2 linked regions of the Hoeflea algicola genome follow. The main gene of each other region encodes a partner of the protein of the gene in region 2 in a complex. Links are inferred from orthologs where the notes say so. Each region holds a gene or a part of one and is shown on either strand. Other genes may lie near its edges.

What was found.
Region 1: the proteins of xseA (region 2) and OEG84_RS23080 are in contact, whole or in part, in a cryo-EM structure (PDB 8TXR), measured with the Escherichia coli proteins. The link is inferred for Hoeflea algicola from one-to-one orthologs.

Annotation. Positions count from the first base shown.
Region 1 is NZ_JAOVZR010000001.1:4,765,275-4,770,485, forward strand. The notes cover bases 2,391-5,211. They hold OEG84_RS23080 (exodeoxyribonuclease VII small subunit), read right to left. Parts: upstream 4,014-5,211; coding sequence 3,768-4,013; downstream 2,391-3,767. Other genes in these bases: dxs (1-deoxy-D-xylulose-5-phosphate synthase), read right to left, coding at 2,391-2,692; OEG84_RS23075 (pirin family protein), read right to left, coding at 2,824-3,744; OEG84_RS23085 (histone deacetylase family protein), read right to left, coding at 4,017-4,943. Also shown: OEG84_RS23065 (hypothetical protein), read right to left, coding at 323-625; more of dxs, read right to left, coding at 767-2,390. UniProt on the Escherichia coli protein: Bidirectionally degrades single-stranded DNA into large acid-insoluble oligonucleotides, which are then degraded further into small acid-soluble oligonucleotides.
Region 2 is NZ_JAOVZR010000001.1:3,253,628-3,261,299, forward strand. What follows is about bases 2,060-4,951. They hold xseA (exodeoxyribonuclease VII large subunit), read right to left. Parts: upstream 4,352-4,951; coding sequence 2,768-4,351; downstream 2,060-2,767. Other genes in these bases: OEG84_RS15945 (aminopeptidase), read left to right, coding at 2,060-2,670; OEG84_RS15955 (PilZ domain-containing protein), read left to right, coding at 4,529-4,912. In the rest of the region: OEG84_RS15930 (NAD-dependent epimerase/dehydratase family protein), read left to right, coding at 1-483; OEG84_RS15935 (ArsC family reductase), read left to right, coding at 494-841; ybaK (Cys-tRNA(Pro) deacylase), read left to right, coding at 853-1,326; more of OEG84_RS15945, read left to right, coding at 1,417-2,059; OEG84_RS15960 (phytoene desaturase family protein), read left to right, coding at 4,996-6,603; OEG84_RS15965 (M14 family metallopeptidase), read left to right, coding at 6,683-7,672. UniProt on the Escherichia coli protein: Bidirectionally degrades single-stranded DNA into large acid-insoluble oligonucleotides, which are then degraded further into small acid-soluble oligonucleotides.

The DNA.
Region 1 (5,211 bases), 1.5 Mb from region 2 along the record:
TCGAAGTCGAACGCTTCCAGCCCGGCTTTCAGTTTCAGGGCCGCGCGCGAAACATAGTCTCGCGCCGGGTCGGAAATCTCGATTGCGGCGGTTGCGCTGACCTGGGTGCCGGGCTTGGTGACGGGGTGGCCGTCGACCACCACAGCGCCACGGGCAATGGCATCGCGCGCACGCGAGCGGCTGTCGTAATGTCCGAGTTGCACCAGCATCTGGTCCAACCGGTCTTTATCGGGCGAAGGGGGGCGAAGATATATTGGACATGACGCCGTCTTGGCCCGTAAGCGGGGTCAGGGCAAGCGCTTTATGGCAAATAGCGCGATTGTCAGTAGCGTATGATGCTGCCTAGCCGGGTGTCACCAGACGCATCGGGAGGCCAGTTGGGCGTGCCGCTGTCGGCCAGACGCTGGCGCAATCTTGGGAAAATGTGGTCCTCGGTGTGAAGATCCAGCGTGCCGCGGATGCTGCCGAGCTTGGGTTGCAGCATGCGGATCGCAGCTTCCTCAATCCGCCGGTCGTAGCGCGGTTGGCCGTCAGCTGCGACCGCGTGTGAAGCCGTTACCAGCGCCAGAACCGGCAACGCCAGAAGCCAGGCGAAAGTATCTATTTTTGGTCTGGGCAGCGTCATTGAAACATCGTCCTGAAGTCCCCGGTCATTGGCCAGAGACTAGCAGAAGGACCTTTCGGAACGCCCAAAAGACGTGGTTACGAGGCTACAAACACCTATGGTTTCAAGAAGGTAACCGGAAGCGTTCGAGCGCCGTGCAGGCTACAGTACGCGCGACGCATCGAGCTTGGCGCGCGAGGTCGACAGCGCACCAAACACGGTGTCGACAATGCCCTTGCGGTCCAGCCCTGCACGCGCATACATCGTCGCCGGTGCGGCGTGATCCATGAAGATGTCGGGCATCACCATGCTTCGTGCTTTCAGCCCGCCATCAAGCAGCCCTTCGGTACTCAGGAACTGCAGCACGTGGCTGCCGAAACCGCCGACCGAGCCTTCCTCGATGGTGATCAGCACTTCATGGTGCTGCGCGAGTTGCCGGATCAGCTCATGATCGAGCGGCTTGGCAAAACGAGCGTCGGCCACAGTGGTCGAAAGTCCGGCCACTTCCAGGTCTTCTGCCGCCAGCAGGCACTCGGCAAGCCGGGTGCCGAACGACAACAGCGCCACCTTGGTGCCTTCGCGCATGATCCGGCCCTTGCCGATCTCGAGAATCTGCCCGCGTTCGGGCATTTCTACGCCAACCCCTTCGCCGCGCGGATAGCGAAACGAGATCGGGCCTTCGTCATAGGCAGCGGCCGTGCGCACCATGTGCTTGAGCTCGGCCTCGTCAGCCGCCGCCATCACCACGAAACCGGGCAGGCAGGCGAGATAGGCGGTGTCGAACGAGCCCGCATGGGTGGCGCCATCGGCGCCCACAAACCCGGCCCGGTCAATCGGGAAGCGGACCGGGAGCCGCTGGATCGCCACATCATGGACCACCTGGTCATAGCCGCGCTGCAGAAAGGTCGAATAGAGCGCGCAGAACGGCTTCATGCCCTCTGTCGCCATGCCGGCGGAAAAGGTCACTGCATGCTGCTCGGCGATACCGACATCGAAGGTGCGTCCGGGAAATGCCTTGGCGAACTTGTCCACCCCGGTGCCCGATGGCATGGCGGCGGTGACAGCCACGATCTTGTCGTCAAGAGCGCCTTCCTGGGTCAGGGTCTCGCCAAAGACGGCGGTGTAGCTCGGCGCATTCGGCTTGGCCTTGGCTTGAGCGCCTGTGATGACATCGAACTTGTTGACGCCGTGATATTTGTCCGCCGCTGCTTCGGCGGGCGCATAACCCTTGCCCTTCTGGGTGACGACATGGATCAGCACCGGCCCGTCGCCATTGTCGCGCACATTGCGCAGCACCGGCAACAGATGCTCGAGATTGTGACCGTCAATCGGTCCGATGTGATAAAACCCCAGCTCCTCGAACATGGTGCCGCCGGTGACATAGCCGCGCGCATGCTCGACGGCGCGGGTGATTGCCCGGTCGATGTTCTTGCCGAGATAGGCCGTCAATTTCTTGCCGGCTTCGCGGAAGCCCATATAGGTGCGCCCCGAGGCCATCCGTGCCAGGTAGGCGCTCATCGCACCGGTCGGCGGCGCGATCGACATGTCATTGTCGTTGAGAATGACGATCAACCGCGCATCCAGCGCACCGGCATTGTTGAGGGCCTCATAGGCCATCCCTGCCGACATCGCGCCATCGCCGATCACCGAGATCACATTGCGTCGCGTGCCGGTCATTTCGCTTGCCACGGCCATGCCCAGCCCGGCGGAAATCGACGTCGACGAGTGTGCCGCGCCAAACGGATCGTAGGGGCTTTCGTCGCGCTTGGTGAAACCCGACAGGCCGTCTTCCTGGCGCAGGGTGCGGATTCGGTCGCGCCGTCCGGTCAGGATCTTGTGCGGGTAGCACTGGTGCCCGACATCGAAAATAAGCCGGTCATGGGGTGTGTCGAACACCTTGTGGATGGCAATCGTCAGTTCGACCACACCAAGGCCTGCGCCCAAATGTCCGCCGGTCCGCGACACCGCGTCGATCATCTCGGCGCGCAATTCCTCCGCCAGTTGCGGCAATTGCTTGTCGTCGATGTTCTTCAGGTCGGATGGTATCCGGACGGTGTCCAGAAGCGGGGTAGCTGGCAGGTTTGTCAAATTATGCCTCACAATCGATCACGCCGTAACCCGGAAAGATTGACGTGTAAACCCGGTCCAACGTCGCAACACCGCAGGGTCAACTTGCCCTGCGCGGGTTGATCCGCAAGGTAGGCCTTACAATGCAGGCGTCAATCGGGCAGCGGGATAAACTCTTCTGCATCCCCCGGGACAATGTCGAAACGGCCGCTGCGCCACTCCGCCTTGGCCTGCTCGATGCGTTCTTTCGACGAGGAAACGAAGTTCCACCAGATATGGCGTTTGGTGGGAATGCTGTCGCCGCCAAACAGCATCATGCGTGCGCCGGACGTGCCGGCAGTTATTGTGATGGCGTCGCCGGGTCGGAACACCAGCAACTGATCCGGGCCAAACCGGTCACCGGCGATTTCGACCTCGCCTTCCAGCAGATACAGCGCCCGTTCCTCCCAATTGGCATCAAACGGTGCCGAGGTCGAGGGCGCCAGTGCCAGATCCACATAGAGCGTGCCGATGTGCTGCGGCACCGGAGAGACCAGCCCGCCAAAATTGCCCATCACCACGCGGCCGTGCACGCCCGCATCGGTGATTTCGGGTAATGCCGCAATGTCGGTATGCGAGAATACCGGATCGGTTTCTTCAAGATGGTCGGGCAGCGCCAGCCAGGTTTGCAGTCCTGACATCGGCATGTCGCCGCCACGCATTTCCTCGGGCGAGCGCTCTGAATGAACAATCCCGCGACCGGCTGTCATCAGGTTCACGTCGCCGGGCTTGATCACCATTTCCGTGCCCAGACTGTCGCGGTGGCGGATCGCGCCGTCAAACAGGTAGGTTACAGTCGACAGTCCGATATGCGGGTGCGGTCGCACGTCCATGAAATCACCGGCGCGGAGAATGGCCGGGCCCATGCGGTCAAAAAAGATGAACGGACCGACCATCCGGCGGCGCGCTGTCGGCAACGCCCGCTTGACCGAAAAACCGCCGATATCGCGCGAGGATGGGATGATCAGATGTTCGATCGCATCACAGGAAAAGGCGTCGCCGGGTTCCGGGTCGCCGCCGGGGAAAAAGCTCATGCCATGCTCCTGTGTCCGCGTTTCTATTTGGTATCGAGCGGCTCGGTCGCGGTCGGCTGGCCCTGCCGGTCGAGGCGGATCTTCTCGATCCGTTTCTCGGCGGCTGACAGCAGCTTTTCGCAATGGGCCTTCAGCGCTTCGCCGCGTTCATAGATCTCGATCGACTTGTCGAGCGCCACGTCGCCGCGTTCGAGCTGCTCGACGATACGTTCGAGTTCGGAGACTGCAGCTTCGAAGCTCATCTCGGAAATGTCGTTGGCTTGGCTCATCGATCAACCTTTTTGCAGGCGCATGACATGGGCGGCCGCCGATTCGGCAAGACCAACCAGATCATACCCGCCTTCGAGCAGGCTGACGACCCGGTCATTGGCGTGACGGCCGGCGATTTCCATCACCTTGCCTGTGGCCCAGTCGAAATCGTTAGCCACCAGGTTGATTTCGGCCAGCGGGTCGCGGTGGTGGGCGTCGAACCCGGCCGAGATGATGATCAGATCCACATGCGCAGCCTCAAGCGCCGGCAGGATCCGGGTGCGGAACGCCTCGTGAAAATGGTCGCTGCCGTCATTGGTCGACAGTGGCGCGTTGAAGATGTTGCCCTTGCCGGTCTCGCCCAGCGCACCGGTGCCCGGATAAAGCGGCATCTGGTGGGTGGAGAAGTAGAACACGCTTTCGTCGTCCCAGAAAATGTCCTGCGTACCGTTACCGTGGTGAACATCCCAATCAACGATCGCCACCCGCTCTGCGCCATGAACCTTTTGCGCGTGCCGCGCAGCGATCGCCGCCTGGTTGAACAGACAGAACCCCATCGAGCGGTCTTTCTCGGCATGGTGTCCCGGCGGGCGCGTGGCGACGAAGGCGTTGTCGGCTTCCTTGGCAAACACTGCATCGACCGCCGCCATTGCCCCGCCAACCGAGATCAGGGCCGCTTCCATTGCCCGCGGGCCTGCCACCGTATCGGCATCGATTTGCGCCATGCCAGATTCGGGGATCGCCGCGCGGACCCGCGCGAGATGTGATTCCGGGTGTGCCAGCAGCACGCTTTCAGCCGCCGCCTCCGGCGCCAGATGGCGTTCGAGCGAGGCAAAATGCTCGTGTTCAAAGACTGCCTCGAGCGCCCTTAACCGGTCCGGACGTTCCGGGTGGCCGGTGGGCACTATGTGTTCGAGGCCGATGGGATTGGAATAATAAAACGTGCTCATCATTTCTATCTAGCGATGAAACCTCGACGATTCCAGTGCCGAGCGCCTTTGCCCCCTGCATCTGTTTGGCTGCAGCGGCAGACGTCCGAGGCCGGCGCCGTGGAGCCTGTGCGCCTGCAAGCCCGCAGAAGTGCCAAATTGACGCGGCTTTTCCCTGCAGCCCCTACGTGCAGATTCGTTGATCTAGATCAAAAGCCGGTATCGGCCCTGTGTTACCCCAAACCATCAGTCGAGCGATCCGATGTCGGATTGATCGCATATCCCGAAG
Region 2 (7,672 bases):
AATGATTTCGTAGCCTCTGCCATGCTCAAGGGCGAGATCGAAGTCTTGAGCGACGGTACGCCCTGGCGGCCACTGATTGCGGTCAAGGACATGGCGCGGGCGATAGAATGGGCGTTGCTGAGAAAGGCCGATAATGGCGGCCATTATCTGGCGGTCAACGTCGGATCGGACGAATGGACCTATCAGATTAAGCAGCTCGCAAGGGCTGTGGGCGAGATCATTCCGGACGTGAATGTGAAAATCAACAGCGCCGGTCAGCCCGACAAGCGATCCTACAAGGTTGATTTCACATCCTACAAGAAGCATGCCCCACATCACCAGCCGCAGTGCTCACTGGAGGATACGGTCAAGGAATTGGTCGATGGGATTGCTCAAATCTCCGGTATTCCGCAAAATTTTCGTGATTCGGGATATGTGCGATTGTCGGTGCTGAACGATCTGATCGAGAAAAAGCTTCTGAATTCCAAATTATACTGGAATTGAAAGGTTAGGCATGTCCGTCATCATCTATGGCATCAAGAACTGCGACACCATGAAGAAGGCTCGGGCCTGGCTCGCTGATCATGGTGTCGAGGCCGCGTTTCATGATTACAAGAAGATGGGTGTTGACCGCACCCATCTGGAGCGCTGGTGCAAGGAAGCTGGCTGGGAAACCGTTCTCAACCGCGCCGGAACCACTTTCCGCAAGCTCGATGACGCCGACAAGCAGGATCTCGACACCGACAAGGCGATCGCCCTGATGCTGGCTCAGCCATCAATGATCAAACGGCCGGTGCTTGAGGCTGATAGCCGGATCATCATCGGTTTCAAGCCTGACCTCTATGAGCAGTTCTTCGCTTAAGGAGGGTTGAAATGGCCAAAACCACCCGCGCCACCCAGGCGCTCGCCAAACTCGGCATCGGCTTTACGGTTCACGACTACGCCTATCATGCCGACGCCCACAGCATCGGCTTGCAGGCTGCCGATGCGCTGGGCGAGGACCCGGCCCGGGTGCTCAAGACGCTGATGGCGGAACTCGACGGCAAGCCGGTCTGCGCCGTGTTGCCGTCGGACCGGGAAGTCAGCATGAAAAAACTTGCGGCAGCCCTTGGCGGCAAATCGGCGGCGATGATGAAGCCTGCCGATGCCGAACGCCTTACCGGTTACCATGTCGGCGGCATCAGCCCGTTCGGTCAGAAAAAACACGTGCCGACCGTGATCGAAGCCGCAGCGCTCGATCAACCCTATGTCTTCATCAATGCCGGCCAGCGCGGGCTGCAGCTCCGGCTCGATCCCAAGGATGCGCAGGCAGCATTGCAGGCGACCGCCGCGGCCATCGTTGCCTGAACCGCTGCGGCAAAAACCCGCTTGGGCCTTCATATTCGCGGCCGGGGGTATTAAGTCTCGGTCATCCACTCCATTGCAGACAGGCGCCTCATGACCAATCTCTCCGTTTCCGCCGAACCCGTAGATCCCGTCCAGCTTGATAAACTTGCACAGGTCGCCGTCCACACCGGTCTGCAATTGCAGGTGGGGCAGGATCTGGTGATGACGGCGCCGATCGCCGCCTTGCCGCTGGCGCGGCTGATCACCAAACACGCCTATGCGGCCGGTGCCGGTCTTGTCACCACATTCTATTCCGACGAGGAGGCGACGCTGGCGCGTTACAGCCATGCGCCCGACGCAAGTTTCGACCGGGCGCCGAGCTGGCTCTATGATGGCATGGCCAAGGCCTATGAGAATGGCGCCGCACGGCTTGCCATCGCTGGCGACAACCCGCTGCTACTTGCCAGCCAGGACCCGGCCCGCGTGTCGCGCGCCAACACCGCCAATTCCATCGCCTACAAACCGGCGCTCGAGCATATCTCCAACTTCGACATCAACTGGAACATCTGTGCCTATCCGAGCCCGTCCTGGGCCGCGCAGGTGTTCCCCGACCTGCCGATCGACCAGGCCGTGCGCAAGCTGGCAGAGGCGATCTTTGCCGCTTCGCGGGTCAATCTCGAAGATCCGATCGAAGCCTGGCGCAGCCACAACGCCGTGCTCGCCGAACGCTCGGCCTGGCTCAACGGCCAGCGTTTTTCGGCGCTGCACTACAGCGGTCCCGGCACCGATCTCACCATTGGCCTGGCCGATGATCACGAATGGCATGGCGGCGCTTCCGTCGCCAAGAACGGAGTGACCTGCAACCCCAACATTCCCACCGAGGAAGTTTTCACCACGCCGCATGCGCACCGGGTCGAAGGCACCGTCTCCAGCACCAAGCCGCTGTCCTACCAGGGTACCTTGATTGATGAGATCCAGGTCCGGTTTGAAGCAGGCCGGATTGTCGAGGCCAGCGCCTCCAGGGGCGAAGATGTGTTGCTCAAGGTGCTCGACACCGACGAAGGCTCGCGCCGCATCGGCGAAGTCGCGCTGGTGCCGCATTCCTCGCCGATTTCGGCCAGCGGCGTGCTGTTCTACAACACCCTGTTTGACGAGAATGCCTCCTGCCATATCGCGCTCGGCCAGTGCTATTCCAAGTGCTTTGTCGATGGTGCGTCGCTGACGCCCGAGCAGATTGCCGCCAAGGGTGGCAATTCCAGCCTGATCCACATCGACTGGATGATCGGCTCCGACCAGATCGACATCGACGGCATTCGCGCCGATGGCGAGAAGGTGCCGGTGATGCGCAAGGGCGAATGGGCCTGATCAAGACACCCAGGCATCCGAAGGAAACTGCGTCCTGTGCTTTGTTGCGGGATCGCAGGTTTATGCATCGGCCATTTCAGTCCGGATACGAAACGATCTAGAACAAGGACCCTTGGTCGGTCTTGGTTTTGACTGGCTTTGCCCTTGCCGGCTTTGCGGCTTTGGCGGCCGGCCGGTCGGTTCCGCTGACCAGTGCCGAAATCTCGCCATCGGCAAACTCGATGGCAATCGCCGCGCCTGCTTTTACCTGCGCCGCACGTGACAGCAATTGCCGGTCCTGATCGCGGATCACCGCAAAGCCGCGCCCGAGCACGCTCTGGTAGGACAGCGACTGCAGCATCCGCGTCTGCGCCGCCAGCCCGCGGCGATGCTGGCTGAGCATCTGCGTGAGTGCTGCATCAATGCGACGGGTGAGTTCGGTCAGCCGTTCGCGACCGTGTACCTGCGCTTCGCCGATCCGTCGCGGTACCGCTGAGAGCACCAGCGCGTGCCGGTCCAGCCGGGTGCGCAGCACCTCCAGGCGTCGGTCCATCGCCCGGTCGCCGCGGCCGCTCTTCTCGCCCACCAGTTGCCGCTTTTCGCGCAATGCCGAAACCAGCGCAAAGGGCGTCACCCGTGCGGCTTGCCGTTCAAATCCCTGCCGGCGATTGGCGGTGTTGAGTTCGAGCGCACGGCCCAGCGCCTGGCCCGAGCGGTCCAGCCTTTGCCGGGGCAGCGCCAGCACGCTGTCGAGCGTCGGCAATGCCCGCGCCAGCCCGCGCAGTGCCTCGCGACGCCGGTCGAGCATCCGCGATTGCGCGGATTTGAGCCTTGCTGCGAGTGCGGCCAGTTGTGCCTCGAGATCGGCTTTCACCGGAACCGCCATCTCTGCTGCCCCGGTTGGTGTCGGTGCGCGGCGGTCGCTGGCGTGGTCGATCAGGGTCCAGTCGGTTTCGTGTCCGACCGCCGATATCAGCGGGATCCCCGATGCGGCTGCCGCGCGCACCACCGCCTCGTCGTTGAAGCCCCACAGATCTTCGAGGCTGCCGCCACCACGGGCGACGATGATCAGGTCCGGCCGCTTGATTGGTCCATTCGGGTCGAGTGCATTGAAACCGTTGATTGCCCGCGCCACCTCGTCGCCCGAGGTGTCGCCCTGCACCCGCACCGGCCAGACAATGACGTGTACTGGAAAACGGTCCTCGATCCGGTGCAGGATATCGCGGATCACCGCCCCGGTGGGCGAGGTGACAACGCCGATCACCCTCGGCATGAACGGTAGCAGCTGCTTGCGTGCGTCCTCGAACAGACCCTCGGCGGCAAGCTTGCGCCGCCGCTCCTCGATCAGCGCCATCAGCGCGCCGGCGCCGGCCGGTTCGATCGAGTCGATCACGATCTGGTATTTGGACGAGCCGGCATAGGTGGTGATCTTGCCGGTGGCGATCACCTCCAGCCCCTCTTCGGGGCGGTGCTTGAGCTTGGAAAACGTGCCCTTCCAGATCACCGCCTCGATGCGGGCGCGATCATCCTTCAGTGAAAAATAGGCGTGACCGGAGGAATGCGGGCCGCGATACCCGGAAATCTCGCCGCGCACACGCACATGGCCGAACGCGTCTTCGACGGTGCGGCGGATCGACCCCGACAGTTCACTGACCGTAAATTCGGCGGCATTTGTGGGCGAATCATCAAGAAGCGAAGCCATGGCCAATTCGGCACGTCCACGCGCCCGGCGTCAAGCTGGGTGGCAGGTTCTGCTGAAAGAAGATCGCGCAGGTGGCGCTGATTCGCACCGCTGGTCCATCTGCACTGCACCCTGATTGTGGCTACCCATAAATATACCGGGACTTAACCGCGCTCTGATATGGGGTGTTAAAGGGGTATGATCGAGGCCGAAGTGAGCAAGGACGGACACTATCTCACACGCGTGGGGGGCACCGAGCGCCGCGCCCATCACCGGCGTGCGACCAACGTGCCGGGCAAGGTGTATTACCTGCGCCGCGGTGTGCGGGGCTACACGTCGCAGCCGTGCAAAATGCTCGATCTGTCCGAAAGCGGCTGCCTGGTCTCCGTCGGGTTGAGCGATCAGGTGCCGGAACACCTTTACCTGGTGCTTGACGGGTTGCCCGCGAAAATTTCCTGCGCCGTTATTGCCCGGTCGGAATCCAGATTGCACATCAAGTTCAGTGCCGAGATGACAACCGAAGTCGTCGACCGGATTGCCCGCGCCAAATTCTCCCCAAGAAAAACCACCAGCGATTCCTGAGTTTGTCATCGTGCTTGTCAGCACCGTTGCACCGGCGATAAATCCCGGTGCAGGATGCGCCGGAAATCGCGAGGTGGATCAACATGAAGCATGCAGTTGTGATCGGCGGCGGCCATAACGGGCTGGTATGTGCGTGGTATCTGGCTGAAGCTGGCCACAAGGTAACCGTTCTGGAAAAACGTGAAATTGTCGGTGGCGCGGCGATCACCGAGGAGTTTCATCCCGGTTTTCGCAATTCGGTGGCTTCCTACACCGTCTCGCTGCTCAATCCCAAGGTGATCAACGATCTCGAGCTCGGCCGTCACGGGCTTGAGATTGTCGAGCGGCGCATGAACAATTTCTTTCCGCTGGATGATGGCAGCGCACTCGAAGCCGGGCCCGGCCTGACCAAGGCGTCCGTTGCGCAGTTTTCACCCCGCGACGCCGAGGCGCTTGATGGCTTTGATGCGATGCTCGCCGCTGCCGCCAATGTGTTGCGGGATCTGTTGCTGCGCACGCCACCCAATGTCACCAAGGGCAACTGGATTTCAGCGGTTCCCGAACTTCTCAAGGCTGCATCGCTGGGCCGCCAGTTTGCCGAGTTATCGCTGGAAGCACGCCGCGATGTGCTGGATCTCTTTACCTGTTCCGCTTCCGAAATCCTTGACCGCTGGTTCGAGAGCGATCCGGTCAAGGCGCTGTTCGGTTTTGATGGCATCGTCGGCAACTGGACCAGCCCGGAAGCGCCCGGCACCGCCTATGTGCTGCTGCACCATCATTTTGGCGAGGTTAACGGCAAGCGCGGCATCTGGGGCCACGCCATCGGGGGCATGGGCGCCATCACTCAGGCGATGCAGAAGGCTTGCGAGGAAAAGGGCGTGACCATCCGCACCAGCGCACCGGTTGCCCGCATAGATACCCGCGACGGCCGCGTCAGCGCGGTTGTCACCGAGGATGGCACGCGTATCGAAGCAGATCTTGTGGCCTCCAACATTCACCCGCAATTGCTGGTCGGCACGCTGCTTGCGGATGCGCCGCTGCCTGGCGATTTTCGCCGCCGCATCGGTTACTGGCAAAGTGGCTCGGGCACGTTCCGGATGAATCTGGCGCTCGACAGACTGCCCGAGTTCACGGCGCGACCTGAACCCGGCGACCACCTGACTTCGGGCATCGTCATCGCCCCTTCGCTCGACTACATGGACCGTGCCTATCGCGATTCGCGCGATCATGGCTGGTCGCGCCAGCCAATTATCGAGATGCTGATTCCCTCGACACTGGACCCGATGCTGGCGCCCGAGGGCAAGCATGTCGCCAGCCTGTTTTGCCAGCATGTGGCACCGAAACTGCCTGACGATTTTCCCGGCGGCTCTTCCTGGGATGATCACCGCGAGGCCGTCGCTGATCTGATGATCGCCACAATCGACCGCCATGCCCCCGGCTTTGCCCAAAGCGTGCTCGGCCGACAGGTGCTCTCACCGCTGGATCTGGAGCGCAAGCTGTCGCTTGTTGGCGGCGATATCTTCCATGGCGAGCTCAGCCTCAACCAGCTGTTTTCGGCGCGGCCGGTGCTCGGCCACGGCGCCTACCGTGCGCCGCTACCGGGGCTTTACATGTGCGGCTCGTCAACCCATCCGGGTGGCGGGGTCACCGGCATTCCCGGGCACAATGCGGCGCGGGAAATACTCAACGACATCCGCGCCCGCCGGGTGTAATCGTCGCTGCAAGATGGGCGCGTTCGCAATCGCGCCGGCTAATTTCCCCCTTTGGCCTGCATGTTCAAGGTGAGAGACAATGAAAACAGAAATCGAAACCATTGCCGGCGAAACACCCGGTGTCGCCTATCAGCTGACCGTCCACCGGCTCACCGGCTCAGATGCCGGCGCTCCCCGGACCTATATCCAGGCCGGGCTCCATGCCGATGAACGCCCCGGCGTGGCGGCGCTGCACTATCTCATCCCGATGCTCGAGCAGGCCGAGGCCGAAGGCCGCCTGCTCGGCTCGATCACGCTGGTGCCGCATGCCAACCCGATCGGCGCGGCGCAGCATCTGTTTGGCGATCACATGGGCCGTTTTTCGATGGGTACGCGGGTCAATTTCAACCGTGATTTCCCCGTGCCCGGCAAGGATGGGGTCCGGGCTCTCGATACAGCGACTGCCCCGGTGTTTGCCGAGCGCCGGCTCAAGAGCCGCCTGCTGGAACTCGCCGACGATTGCCCGATCGTGCTCGACCTGCATTGCGATGATGAAAGCGTGCAATATCTCTATGTTCCCGAACCGCTGTGGCCGGAGATGGCCGATCTTGCCGCATGTCTCGATGCCGAGGCCGCGCTGTTGTGGGATTCGGGGTCGGATTGCGCTTTCGAGGAAGCGGTATTTGAGCAGATGACAGCACGCGCCCGCGAAAGCGGCGGCAATCTATCGGGCCATTGCGTCACCACGGTCGAACTGCGGGGCCAGAATGATGTCGACGCCGGCCTGGCCCGAAAGGATGCTGAAGGGCTCTACCGCTTCTTGCAGGGGCGCGGCGTTGTCGCCGCCGATGATTCGGCCACCCCTGATCTGCGCGCGGATTTTGTCGCCAGGCAAATTCGCCATGTCGAGATGGTGGAAGCGCCGGCAGGCGGTACCATCCTGTTTCACGTGGCCCCCGGCGAGCGGGTTCAAGCCGGGCAGATGGTCGCCGAAATCATCGTTGACCCGGGTTGCAGCGGCGGCGCGGTGGCGGTCACGGCACCGCAGGCAGGCTATGTCCTGACCCGGCGCATCCGCCGTTTCGTTCGC